Regions from separate parts of the Microbulbifer sp. GL-2 genome, predicted to be linked through region 1. Evidence: predicted binding sites of a transcription regulator. Region 1 holds the regulator's gene; the other holds the start of a gene.
The links. Region 1 encodes LexA, which represses DNA repair genes until DNA is damaged. Its sites were predicted from a motif close to ACTGTNTNTANANACAGT; they were not measured.

Region 1 (5,278 bases):
TAGAGCGAGAGCGTGAAATCCGCGCGTTTATTCCGGAAGAATACTGGACCCTCTTTGCTGACACGGCTACGAAGAAAGCAAATAAGTTACGCCTTGAGGTGAAAAAGCAGGCTGGTGAGGCATTCCGCCCCACCAATGAGGAGGATGCGAGCAGTGCTACCCAAAAGTTGCAATCCTGTGATTTTGTTGTCAGTGGCCGCGACGACAAGCCGACCAACTCCAAACCCGGTGCTCCCTTTATAACCTCGACACTGCAACAAGCTGCCAGTAACCGCCTGGGCTTCAGTGTTAAAAAAACCATGACCCTAGCTCAGCGTCTGTATGAAGCGGGCCATATTACTTACATGCGTACCGACTCCACCAACCTCAGTAAAGAGGCGGTGGAATCGGCGCGTGAATATATTGGCGAAAATTACGGCGATAAATACTTGCCGGAAACGCCAAACAGCTACAGCAGTAAAGAGGGTGCGCAGGAGGCTCACGAAGCAATTCGCCCTTCGGATGTGCGTATTGCACCGAATATGCTATCCGGAGTAGAGAGGGACGCAGAGCGACTCTACAACCTAATCTGGCAGCAATTTGTGGCCTGCCAAATGACACCGGCTCAGTTCACCTCCACTTCAATTGTTGTGACTGCCGGTGAGTTTGAACTTCGTGCTCGAGGTCGAGTAATCCGCTTTGATGGTTTCCTCAAGGTGGCGCCTCCAACGGGCAAGAAAGATGAAGACCTGTTACTGCCCGACGTAAAAGTCGGAGATAAACTGGCTTTGGAGAAGCTGGATCCAAAACAGCACTTCACCAAGCCACCAGCACGTTTTAGTGAAGCGGCGCTGGTTAAAGAGCTGGAAAAGCGCGGTATTGGCCGCCCCTCCACTTATGCCTCGATTATTTCTACCATCCAGGACCGCGGATATGTGCGCCTGGAAAATCGTCGCTTCTATGCGGAAAAAATGGGTGACATTGTTACCGACCGCCTAAGCGAGAGCTTCAAGAATCTGATGGACTATGGCTTTACCGCAAACCTGGAGGAATCCCTGGACGCGGTGGCCGATGGTGACAAAGGCTGGAAGCAGCTGCTCGATGAGTTTTACCAGGACTTTTCCTCTCGCCTGGAAAAAGCGCAGTCCAGTGACGCCGGCATGCGTCGCAATACCCCGACGGATACAGATATTGAGTGTTCCAAGTGTGGACGCCATATGCAGATTCGCACCGGTTCCACCGGCGTGTTCCTAGGTTGCTCAGGTTATGCGCTGCCGCCAAAGGAACGCTGCACCAATACCATGAATTTGGTTTCCGGCGATGAAGCGGTCGATGCGGACAAGGACGAAGAGGCGGAATCCCGATTACTGCGTGAAAAGCGCCGCTGTGCCAAATGTGGTACGGCGATGGATAGCTATCTGGTTGATGAACACCGCAAACTTCATATCTGTGGCAACAATCCGGATTGCAGTGGATATGAAGTAGAGCAGGGCACTTTCAAAATCAAGGGCTATGACGGCCCGATTATTGAGTGTGACAAGTGCGGCAGTGATATGCAGCTCAAGTCTGGTCGCTTTGGGAAGTACTTTGGCTGTACCAATGAAGCCTGCAAAAATACTCGCAAGCTTTTAAAAAACGGCCAGCCTGCCCCGCCGAAGATGGACCCGGTACCAATGCCTGAATTGGCATGTTTGAAAGTGGAAGATCACTACATATTACGCGATGGAGCCTCGGGCCTGTTCCTGGCTGCTAGCCAGTTCCCCAAAAACCGCGAAACCCGTGCACCTCTTGTGAAGGAATTGCTCCCTCACAAGAGTGAGATCGACCCCAAATACAGCTTTCTGTTCTCGGCGCCGGTGGAGGATGACCAAGGAAGAGATACAGTAATTCGCTTTAGCCGAAAGACCCAGGAGCAATATGTCCAGTCCGAGGAGGAAGGCAAAGCTACCGGCTGGAAAGCGTTCTATCGTAGTGGCAGCTGGCAGGTTGAAACCAGCACCAGGGCTACCGCGGCAAAGCGTAAGCCCGTGGGCAAAAAAGTGGCTGCAAAGAAATAAATGAGTAACCCTCATACTGGCCAGGTAGTTTCGGCTCTACGCAAAACTCAGTTGTTACTGCAGTTTTCCAGTGAAACTCCTCTGCAAAGGGTTGCACTGGAAGAGGCGGCCGTTTTACAGCTCTGGAAAGCTTATAGGGCTTTCCTTGCTGAGCTTTCCCACCAGCTGCAGCTGGGTCTTGCGTCGGATTCCCTTCAGGTGATTGCCGATAGTCTTGAGAGTCAAGGTAGGGCCAGTATTGAGGTGAAAGAGCTGCAGCAGCTGAGTGAGGAGCCTTGTAGCTGGCTCAGTCAGTTACTACAGGCCTGGACCCAGCTTGTCTCAGCACCATCAAATACTGAGGTTAAGCACAATAGCCCCAACCTTATTCCTCTGCACAATCTCGCTGCTTCTGAGCTGGTAACTATTTCTGATGAAGTGCTTCTGCAATGGCATGCTTCCCTGAGTGAGTTGGTGCGTAGGCAGCGTGCCAATTTAGAAGAGTGCTAGTTGCAGGTACTGGTACCGGGGTGCCATATTTCACCGTTTGTAGGCCTCTGATACTTCCAGTTAGCCTGTGGTACACTGGGCGCAAACTGATGTGTGGTGAAGGAAAAGAGAATGTCCTCCGAAACTTTTGAAATTATTGAGTTGGCCAATGGCGATGTGGCATTGCGCCGCGCTGGTCACAAGGAGGACCCTCTGGTGAGTATTTCTTTCTCAGCCGAGAGTCTTCAGTTTCTGAGAAAACACAAAGTTGCCGTAGCGCGCGCAATGCTGGAAGCCGGTATTGAGGCAGTACAAAATCTGGATGATTTGGAGCCTGGCTACTTTGAGGAAGAGGATGAGTCAATGCCGGTTAATCATACGATCCACTGATCGAAGGGTTAACAAAGTGTGATCCAACAGCGGCCAATAGGCCGCTGTTGTTGTATTGGGGGCTGGGTGGGAGCTTTATGGAGTCTGGCGAATAACGCCCACTGCCAAACCTTCTATTACAAAGTTTTTGTCTCGCATGTCCACCTGGATAGTTTCAAAGTCTTCATTTTCTGGCAGCAGTTGCACAGTTGCCTGATTACCTTTGCGCCGGAAGCGCTTGACTGTTACCTCTTCGTCAATTCTCGCAACGACAATCTGGCCATTCCTGATTTGTTCGGTTTTCTGTACTGCCAGAAGGTCACCATCCAAAATTCCTGCATCGCGCATACTCATTCCGTGCACCCGAAGTAAGTAGTCTGCAGGGGGGTGGAAAAAGCTGGGAGGGAGGTCGCAATAGTCTTCAATATGCTCAGCAGCAAGAATAGGGTTGCCTGCAGCTACGCGTCCAACAATGGGTAAGCCCGATTGATGATCCGGAATACGTATGCCCCGCGACGCGCCGGCAACCATTTCAATGGCTCCTTTTCGCGCCAATGCTTTCAGGTGCTCTTCAGCGGCATTGGGCGAGCGGAAACCCAGCTCCTGGGCGATCTCTGCTCGGGTAGGGGGGTAGCCGGTATCATCGAGATAGGTTTTGATCAGCTCTAATACCTGAGCCTGGCGTGCGGTGAGATTGGTCATAGATTTACCTAGCTTTTCTGTATTTATATACAGTTGCTGGGATTATATACAGAATTTTGGTTCACGCAATCCTAACACCTGCCTCTTCATAAGCTGCTACATTGTTTATGAAAACAAGGAATGAAAGCGATCGTTGAAAGATCTGACAAAGAGGGAAAAAAATAATGTTGGATGTGAAAATGCCAGAGGCGTGGCGTGTCCTGCGGATACAGTCTGAGTTGGTTGATGGGATAGAACGTTTGGTCCCGCTCAGTGGAGCAGTGACCGTTTTTGGAGGGGCAAGATTTGAGGAGGGCAGCCCGGAGTATCAACAGGGGGTAAAACTGGGGGAGCTATTGGCTGCGGAGGGTATCCCGGTGATTACCGGCGGAGGACCGGGGCTGATGGAAGCTTGCAATCGTGGTGCTTTCGATCAACCTGGCACTTCAATTGGATTGAACATAGAGCTGCCATTTGAGCAGGCTGCGAATCCTTACCAGGATATCAGTTTAAATTTTCGTTACTTCTTTGTTCGTAAATTTATGTTCGTTAAGCATGCTGTAGGCTTTGTAGGGTTACCTGGGGGATATGGAACACTGGATGAGTTATTCGAGGCGTTAACACTGGTTCAAACACAAAAAGTGCGGCGTTTCCCAATTGTGCTGGTTGGTAAACGTTACTGGGCAGGGCTTTATGATTGGCTGGTAAACACAGTGCTTGAGCGCAACTGTATTGATGCCAGCGACCTGGATTTGTTCCATATAGTAGATACTGTCGAGGAGACAGCGGAGTTGATTATGAAATATATGCGCAACAAGGAATAATAAAAAATATTTATTTAATTGGTTGCAGGGTTTTTCTGCCTGTTGCTAGGGTGATATTGCCCATAAATCCATTCTGGACCATATGATGGTTTTTGAAATCGTTATAAATATCACTAAATGCCTGTTCCCGATTATCTCAGATTAACGGGATGCTTGTGCCTTAGTCAGGAGGCTGGCCTGTGCCAATTTTTGGCCCTCAATTGTCGAGACCTGCAAATTTAACCAATCTCCTGCTGCCCGCCCTGAAAAGTAAGCCTGGTGAAGTGGCACTTGTTTCCGGGAGTCAGGCCTGGACCTGGCGAGAGCTACAGGGGGATATCAATGCCCTTGCCTTGGGGTTGATCACAATGGGTTTAGGTAAGGGGGATAGGGTTGCATCCCTGATGCCCAACTGCGGCGAGATACTTATTTTTTATCTCGCATGTTTGAAGGTGGGGCTGGTGGTAGTCCCATTAAACTATAGATATACCACACCAGAGATTGACTATGCCCTTGAAAAAAGTGCAGCAGTATCACTGATTATAGGCGTTGAGCGAAGTGGAGATGTCCGGGCAAGCAGATTTATTGGTAAATTAAAAAAAGGCTATCTTTCTTTTGGTGGTACGCTCGGAAATGCCCCAAGTTTTGAAGGTTTGATTAACAATAAGGGGCAGTCTGCTAAATTTTCTACCTCTGCTGTTAATGACCCTGCATTTTTATTTTTCACCTCTGGGAGTACGGGTAAACCAAAAGGCGTAGCCCATAGCTTGCTTAGCTTTGGGGCTATTGTGGCTAGTTTCGTTGCTGCTCTAAAGTTAACCCAGGACGATATAGTACTGCCAGGTGGCTCAATCGCACATGTCGGATCGCTTTTAACAGCTCTGGCAGCTCTCTCAGTAGGTGCGAAGACCCTTATTCCTC
Region 2 (5,278 bases), 1.1 Mb from region 1:
GGTTATTGATGCTATTAATAACCTGCCAATTTCCTTCTCAAGCCTGGGAGCACGCCTGGACAACGCGGCTCTGCTCACCAAGGCTGGTGTCAAAGTGGCTATTAGTGGGCCGAATTACGCCTCAACCCACAATGTGTACCTTTCTCGTCAGTCTGCGGGTAACGCTGTTGCCCATGGCTTGCCCTATGAGGAAGCACTGAAATCTATCAGTAGTAACGTAGCCGATATCTTCAGTTTGGAAGGTGGCACCCTGGAGCAGGGCGCAGTGGCCGATATCGTAGTCTGGAGCGGTGATCCGCTGGAAGTTACCAGCTATCCAGAGCAGGTTTTGATTGGGGGTGAACCTCAATCTCTGGTAACCCGCTCCACCCGCCTGCGCGATCGCCATTTGAAGCCCGCCAAAGGCCATGGGTTTGGCTATCAGTACTGAGTTTGATTAGTCAGCTTTGTGACAAAAAAGAGCGGGCATTGCCCGCTCTTTTTTGTTACCAGCTAAAAATATGAGCATATAAGCCTTGCCCGTTGTATAGGATCGGTGTGGCGCTGACACAATCTTTAGCGCTATATTCGATTGGCTTGAGAAATAAGAAAAAGGATCGACCCAATGGCCTATGTTACGGCACTTTATACCAGTCTCTGTGCAATCCTGATTATCTACCTGGCATTGAGAGTAGTGCATTTTCGTCGCACTAAACGTGTAGGAATTGGTACAGGGGATGACCGCTCCAATGAGATTCGTGTGAGGGTGCATGCGAATGCGATTGAATATACACCTATAGCCTTGTTGCTGCTGTTGGTTGCTGAGCTGGGTGGTCTGTCACATTTATGGCTACACATTTTTGGGATTTCTTTTTTCCTATCCCGTGTTTTTCATGCTTATGGTTTGACGGCAGGTAAAGGTGGGACGCATATGGGGCGTTTTTGGGGCACCTTGATTAGCTGGGTTGTGATATTGGCGCTGGCGGTAGTTAATATTGTTATGGTTGTTAAGGCGCTATAAACAATATTTAAGAGAGGTGCCGTTGGTTAGAGAGAGGTAAGAATGGCCAGCGACACCAGGGAACCGCTTGACCGCCGAAGATGCCCTAATAAAAAAGCCCGGCTGAACCGGGCAGAGTACAGGGATGAAACTTCAAGCGCTTACTGATTGGCAGCAAAAGGTGTAACAGTTTCTGCAGAGGTTTCCTCTGTGCTTTCCTCTTCTAGTAAGGCTTCAGGTTTGCCTTTACAGGCTTTGGCCAGTGCATCGCGACGTTTGGCCAGAAGCAGGCCGATCTCTTCGCCAACCTGCTCATCAATGCCCTCGATGTGGCGCTCAATGAGTGAAGTGATGTTGGCAGCCAGTTCCAGCATCTTATCGTGTTCTTCAGCATCTTTTTTGTTGTCGAACATTGCTCCGTCTCGATCGCATTTCCAAACAGCTACTACGGCCATGTTATGCCTCCCAATTGCCTTTCAGACATTCCAACTTGTTTGTATGGCAATACAGTAACTGTATAAATATTCAGTGTCAACGGAAGCCGCTGAGAAATAGGCGGGGAATTGATTGCGCTCAGGGGAGTGAGGGTTGCGGTAGTCTGATCACAAGTAATTTTTCAGGCTGTCATAATCTGGCTTCGCAGTTCGGCGTACTCCCCCCAGGCGCCGGGCTGCAATCTCCGCTATTACAGGCCCTTAAACAGGGCCTGTTTTTTTGAAAAAAGATAAAGTAAAAAATCAATTAACCGGGCTATGGTTTTACTCCCGTGTATCTCAACTGGTCCCCTGAATCTAGCATGGGAGGGGGATGGGTGCGGCGAGCACCGCGGAGATCAAATGGTGAGGACAAGCTTTGCGGCCAAGCCAATCAGTAAAAGGCCAAACAGCTGCTGGATGCGGTGGCCAAGGTGCTTATTCACCAACTGGCGCTTGCGACTGGCGTGTACAACCAGAGCGATGATGCAATACCAGAGAGTATCTATCCCGGAAGCGATTGCAGCCATTCCCAGTTTGGTGGTGAGAGTCTGCTGTTCAGACACAAATTGGCTGAATAAAGCAGTGAAGAAAACGGCAATTTTGGGATTAAAGAAAGCCACACCGAACCCCTGGGCTATGGAGCGGCGGACACTCTGCCGGGGTGCTTCCAGTTGGGTGGTAGAGGAACCCGGAGCGGGAGCACGCAGGGCCTTCCAGCCCAAGTAAACCAGCATGGCGGCACCAGCCCATTGCAGAATATTAAATAGCAGTGGCGAACTGGTAATAAGAACTGCGAGGCCAAAAGCGGTGAGCGCTGCGTAAATGGCGACACCGGCCCCATGAGCTATCGCACTGGCCAGGCCCTGCTGGAGTCCTGAGGCAGAAGAACGCATAACAATCAGGAGACTGGGGCCAGGGGACATGGCTCCGAGAGCGCAGATGCCTGCGAGTGATAACCAACCAAGTAATTCCATTATTTAAAGCCGCCCCCTTGTGCCAGCCAATGTTTCTCTTCTTCTGTGGATTCGCGGCCAAGTGCCGCATTGCGGTGCGGATAGCGGCCGAACTGCTCGATCACTGCCTGGTGGGCCAGGGCATATCGATAGTGGGTTGCAAGGTATGGGGCAGTACTCTGGTCACCCTGGTATTGTTGCTGCAACTGGCCGAAGTATGCCACGGAGCGGCGTTGAATCGGGAGCTTTTCACTGTGTTCCAGTGGCATACCGACAAAAATCTGCTGGAACAGGCCCAGATTCCCCGTATCACCGCGTTGTAGAATGCCCTCGGCGATATCGAGGGCAAGTGGATCCCCTGCAAAGGCCAGGCTGCTGCCGCGATAGATGTTACGAGCGAACTGGTCGCAAAGCAGCATCAGAGCTAGCTCGCCTTGCAGGGTCTGGCGCCAGTGGCTTAGAGCATTTCCAAGGGCTCTGTCGGTAACCTCTCTGAAATCGTGCTGTATCTCGTGGTCCAGCTCTGGTGTCGCTGCAAACCAGCGTTGCTGTTGTGTATTGGATGGGGGGTGATCCAGTGCCGGGCCTCCGAACCAGAATGTCAGCACTTCCGCTATTGAAGACATCAATTTGAACTCGCTGCAATGAATCCCGAATTATTGCGACTTTTGCACCCGCTGGTCCAGGGAGGCAAGGGTATCGTGCTACCCGGCAAGTGGCGCGAGAAAAATTTTACGCGCCTGCATCCAAACTCCAGCCTGAGCCCGTCATAAGGGTGTACAAGGAAAAACGGTCTGGAGGTCACAATGTTTACTACGGGATCATTTAAGAAGGTACAATTTTGCGCCGTACTGGTATTGGCGCTTAGCGGCATGCAAGCCGTACAGGCCAAGGCGGCAGAGCTGGGTTTTTCTGTGGAAGACATCCACCGGCAACTCACCGAGAAGACCGACCAGCACTTTATGTTGAAGCTAAACGAGTGCCAAGCAAAGGGCGATTCTAAGGGCATCGGATTGCCCCATCCGATATATATTGCCGAGGATAAGCCCCAGCAAGGCGCTACGCCGAGCCCCTATTCAAAAGGCCGCCTGACAGTCATGTAAGACCGAAAGCAGTTTTGAATACCCCCGACGGTGCAATAGCACAAATAAAGAGAAAGATCAGAGAGCAAACAATGAGAGCGAGAAATTCACAATCCATGCGAGCGAGTGCCCGCTGGCTGGTAACCCTGGTAGCTGCATTCGCTGCCCTGGGTAGCTGGGCACAGGATGAGGACATAGCACTGCCCGAGCCCCCGGCTCCACCTGAGCTAAATGCCGAGGCCCCGGAGGCTCCCGAGTCACGGGTCCGCATTATGCGCGATGACAATGGCGTACTCACCATCAAAACCGAGGGAGAGGACGGAGAGCGCAGTGAGGTCAGGGTAGATCTTGGCTCAGATTTTGGCGGCCCCCTGAGTCAACGAATTATCGAGAAGCTGGAGAGCAAGGGCATTCTCGATGAGCGTGGACAGGTGGTCGAGGAGGCCCTAGACAGTGTTCCAGAGAATGTTGAGATCGGCCTGTCCAAAAAATATGATTCTCGATTCAATGACTCGAAGGAATCTCATTCTGGCGAGGCTTTCCACCAGGTAGTGACGCTGCCAATGCTGGCTTTGATCTGCGTCTTTGGTATGCCGGTGCTGATTGTCTGGCTGGTAACTCGCAATAGTTATCGCAAGAAGCAGCTGGTGATGGAAAATATCAATCGTATGGTGGCTGAAGGCCGGGATGTACCACCTGAGATGCTGGATATGCTTGAGGGCGATAGTCCCAGGAATCCCAATGATCGAGGTATTACTCTGATTGCGGTGGGTGCCGCAGTGTTTATCTGGCTTACCGCCCTGGCAGGAATTGGTGTGGGTAGCCTGGGCCTGATCCCTCTGTTCATCGGCCTGGCCCGCTTTATCAACTGGAAGCTCGATAACAAGCAGGTGTAGGACCGGATTATGGACCTCAATGATGAGGAATTGATCAGGCGTACCGTCAAAGACGGGGACCAGCGGGCGTATGCCCAGCTGGTTCGTCGCTATCAGTCACAGCTGCGATTCTCGCTCCGCCAGCTGTGCGATGGTGACCAGGGCCTGGCGGACGATATGGCGCAGGAGGCCTTTATTAAGGCCTATAAGGCGTTGCCGGCATTTCGGGGGGATGCCCGGTTCAGCACCTGGTTGTACCGTATCGCCTACAATCTCGTCATGAGCCATAAGCGCAAGAACGCCCCGGAAGTGGATCAGGACGCGGTCGACAGAGCACAAGCGGAAGAGACGGTGGAAGAGTCCCAGCAGCTGGGCATGGCAAGGGACCTGAACTCTGCAATGGGGAGCCTGAGCGACGCCCAGCGCGAGGCGATACACTTGTGTATGCAGAGGGGCTTTTCCCATGAGGAGGCGGCAAGCATTATGAAGTTGCCGCTAGGTACGGTAAAATCCCATGTAAATCGCGCGAGGGCCAAGCTGCGTAGCTTGCTCCAGCCATGGCGCGAGGAGGTGGTAAATGGTTAATTTTGAACAGCGGAACATAAAGGGTGGCACCTTGAGTAATGTTGCTATAGAGGGCAAAGATCCACAGTTCGATGCCTGGCTAAGCGAGCAGCTGCAGTTTGATGAGCCTTACCTGGATGATGATGGCTTCTGCGAAAGCGTGATGGCAAAACTGCCTGCGCCCTCGCAGCAGAGTGAGCGTCGCGCCAGTCGATTCCAGTATATTGCCGTGCTGGCGGCCTCGGGCATTGTTGCCTGGCAATTTCCGTTTGGTGAAGTGCTGAGCGAAGCTGCGCACCAGTCCATCAGTCTTTATAGTCTGGTGGGCGTGGGGATGCTCTCCTCTCTG

Region 2: a site for LexA is predicted at 1,492-1,509, ahead of GL2_RS14820 (YebG family protein). Genes of this name have one in related genera too.

The regions. Positions count from the first base shown of each region.
Region 1 covers NZ_AP019807.1:4,463,954-4,469,231, reverse strand. Annotated here, with positions in the region: gene topA (type I DNA topoisomerase) at 1-2,036, shown strand, start outside; gene GL2_RS19330 (DUF6586 family protein) at 2,037-2,525, shown strand; gene GL2_RS19325 (hypothetical protein) at 2,637-2,894, shown strand; gene lexA (transcriptional repressor LexA) at 2,970-3,575, opposite strand; gene GL2_RS19315 (TIGR00730 family Rossman fold protein) at 3,740-4,378, shown strand; gene GL2_RS19310 (class I adenylate-forming enzyme family protein) at 4,558-5,278, shown strand, end outside.
Region 2 covers NZ_AP019807.1:3,373,115-3,378,392, forward strand. Annotated here, with positions in the region: gene GL2_RS14810 (amidohydrolase family protein) at 1-430, shown strand, start outside; gene GL2_RS14815 (MAPEG family protein) at 605-1,000, shown strand; gene GL2_RS14820 (YebG family protein) at 1,141-1,434, opposite strand; gene GL2_RS14825 (LysE family translocator) at 1,812-2,429, opposite strand; gene GL2_RS14830 (DUF924 family protein) at 2,429-3,034, opposite strand; gene GL2_RS14835 (hypothetical protein) at 3,215-3,511, shown strand; gene GL2_RS14840 (DUF6249 domain-containing protein) at 3,583-4,386, shown strand; gene GL2_RS14845 (sigma-70 family RNA polymerase sigma factor) at 4,396-4,950, shown strand; gene GL2_RS14850 (hypothetical protein) at 4,943-5,278, shown strand, end outside.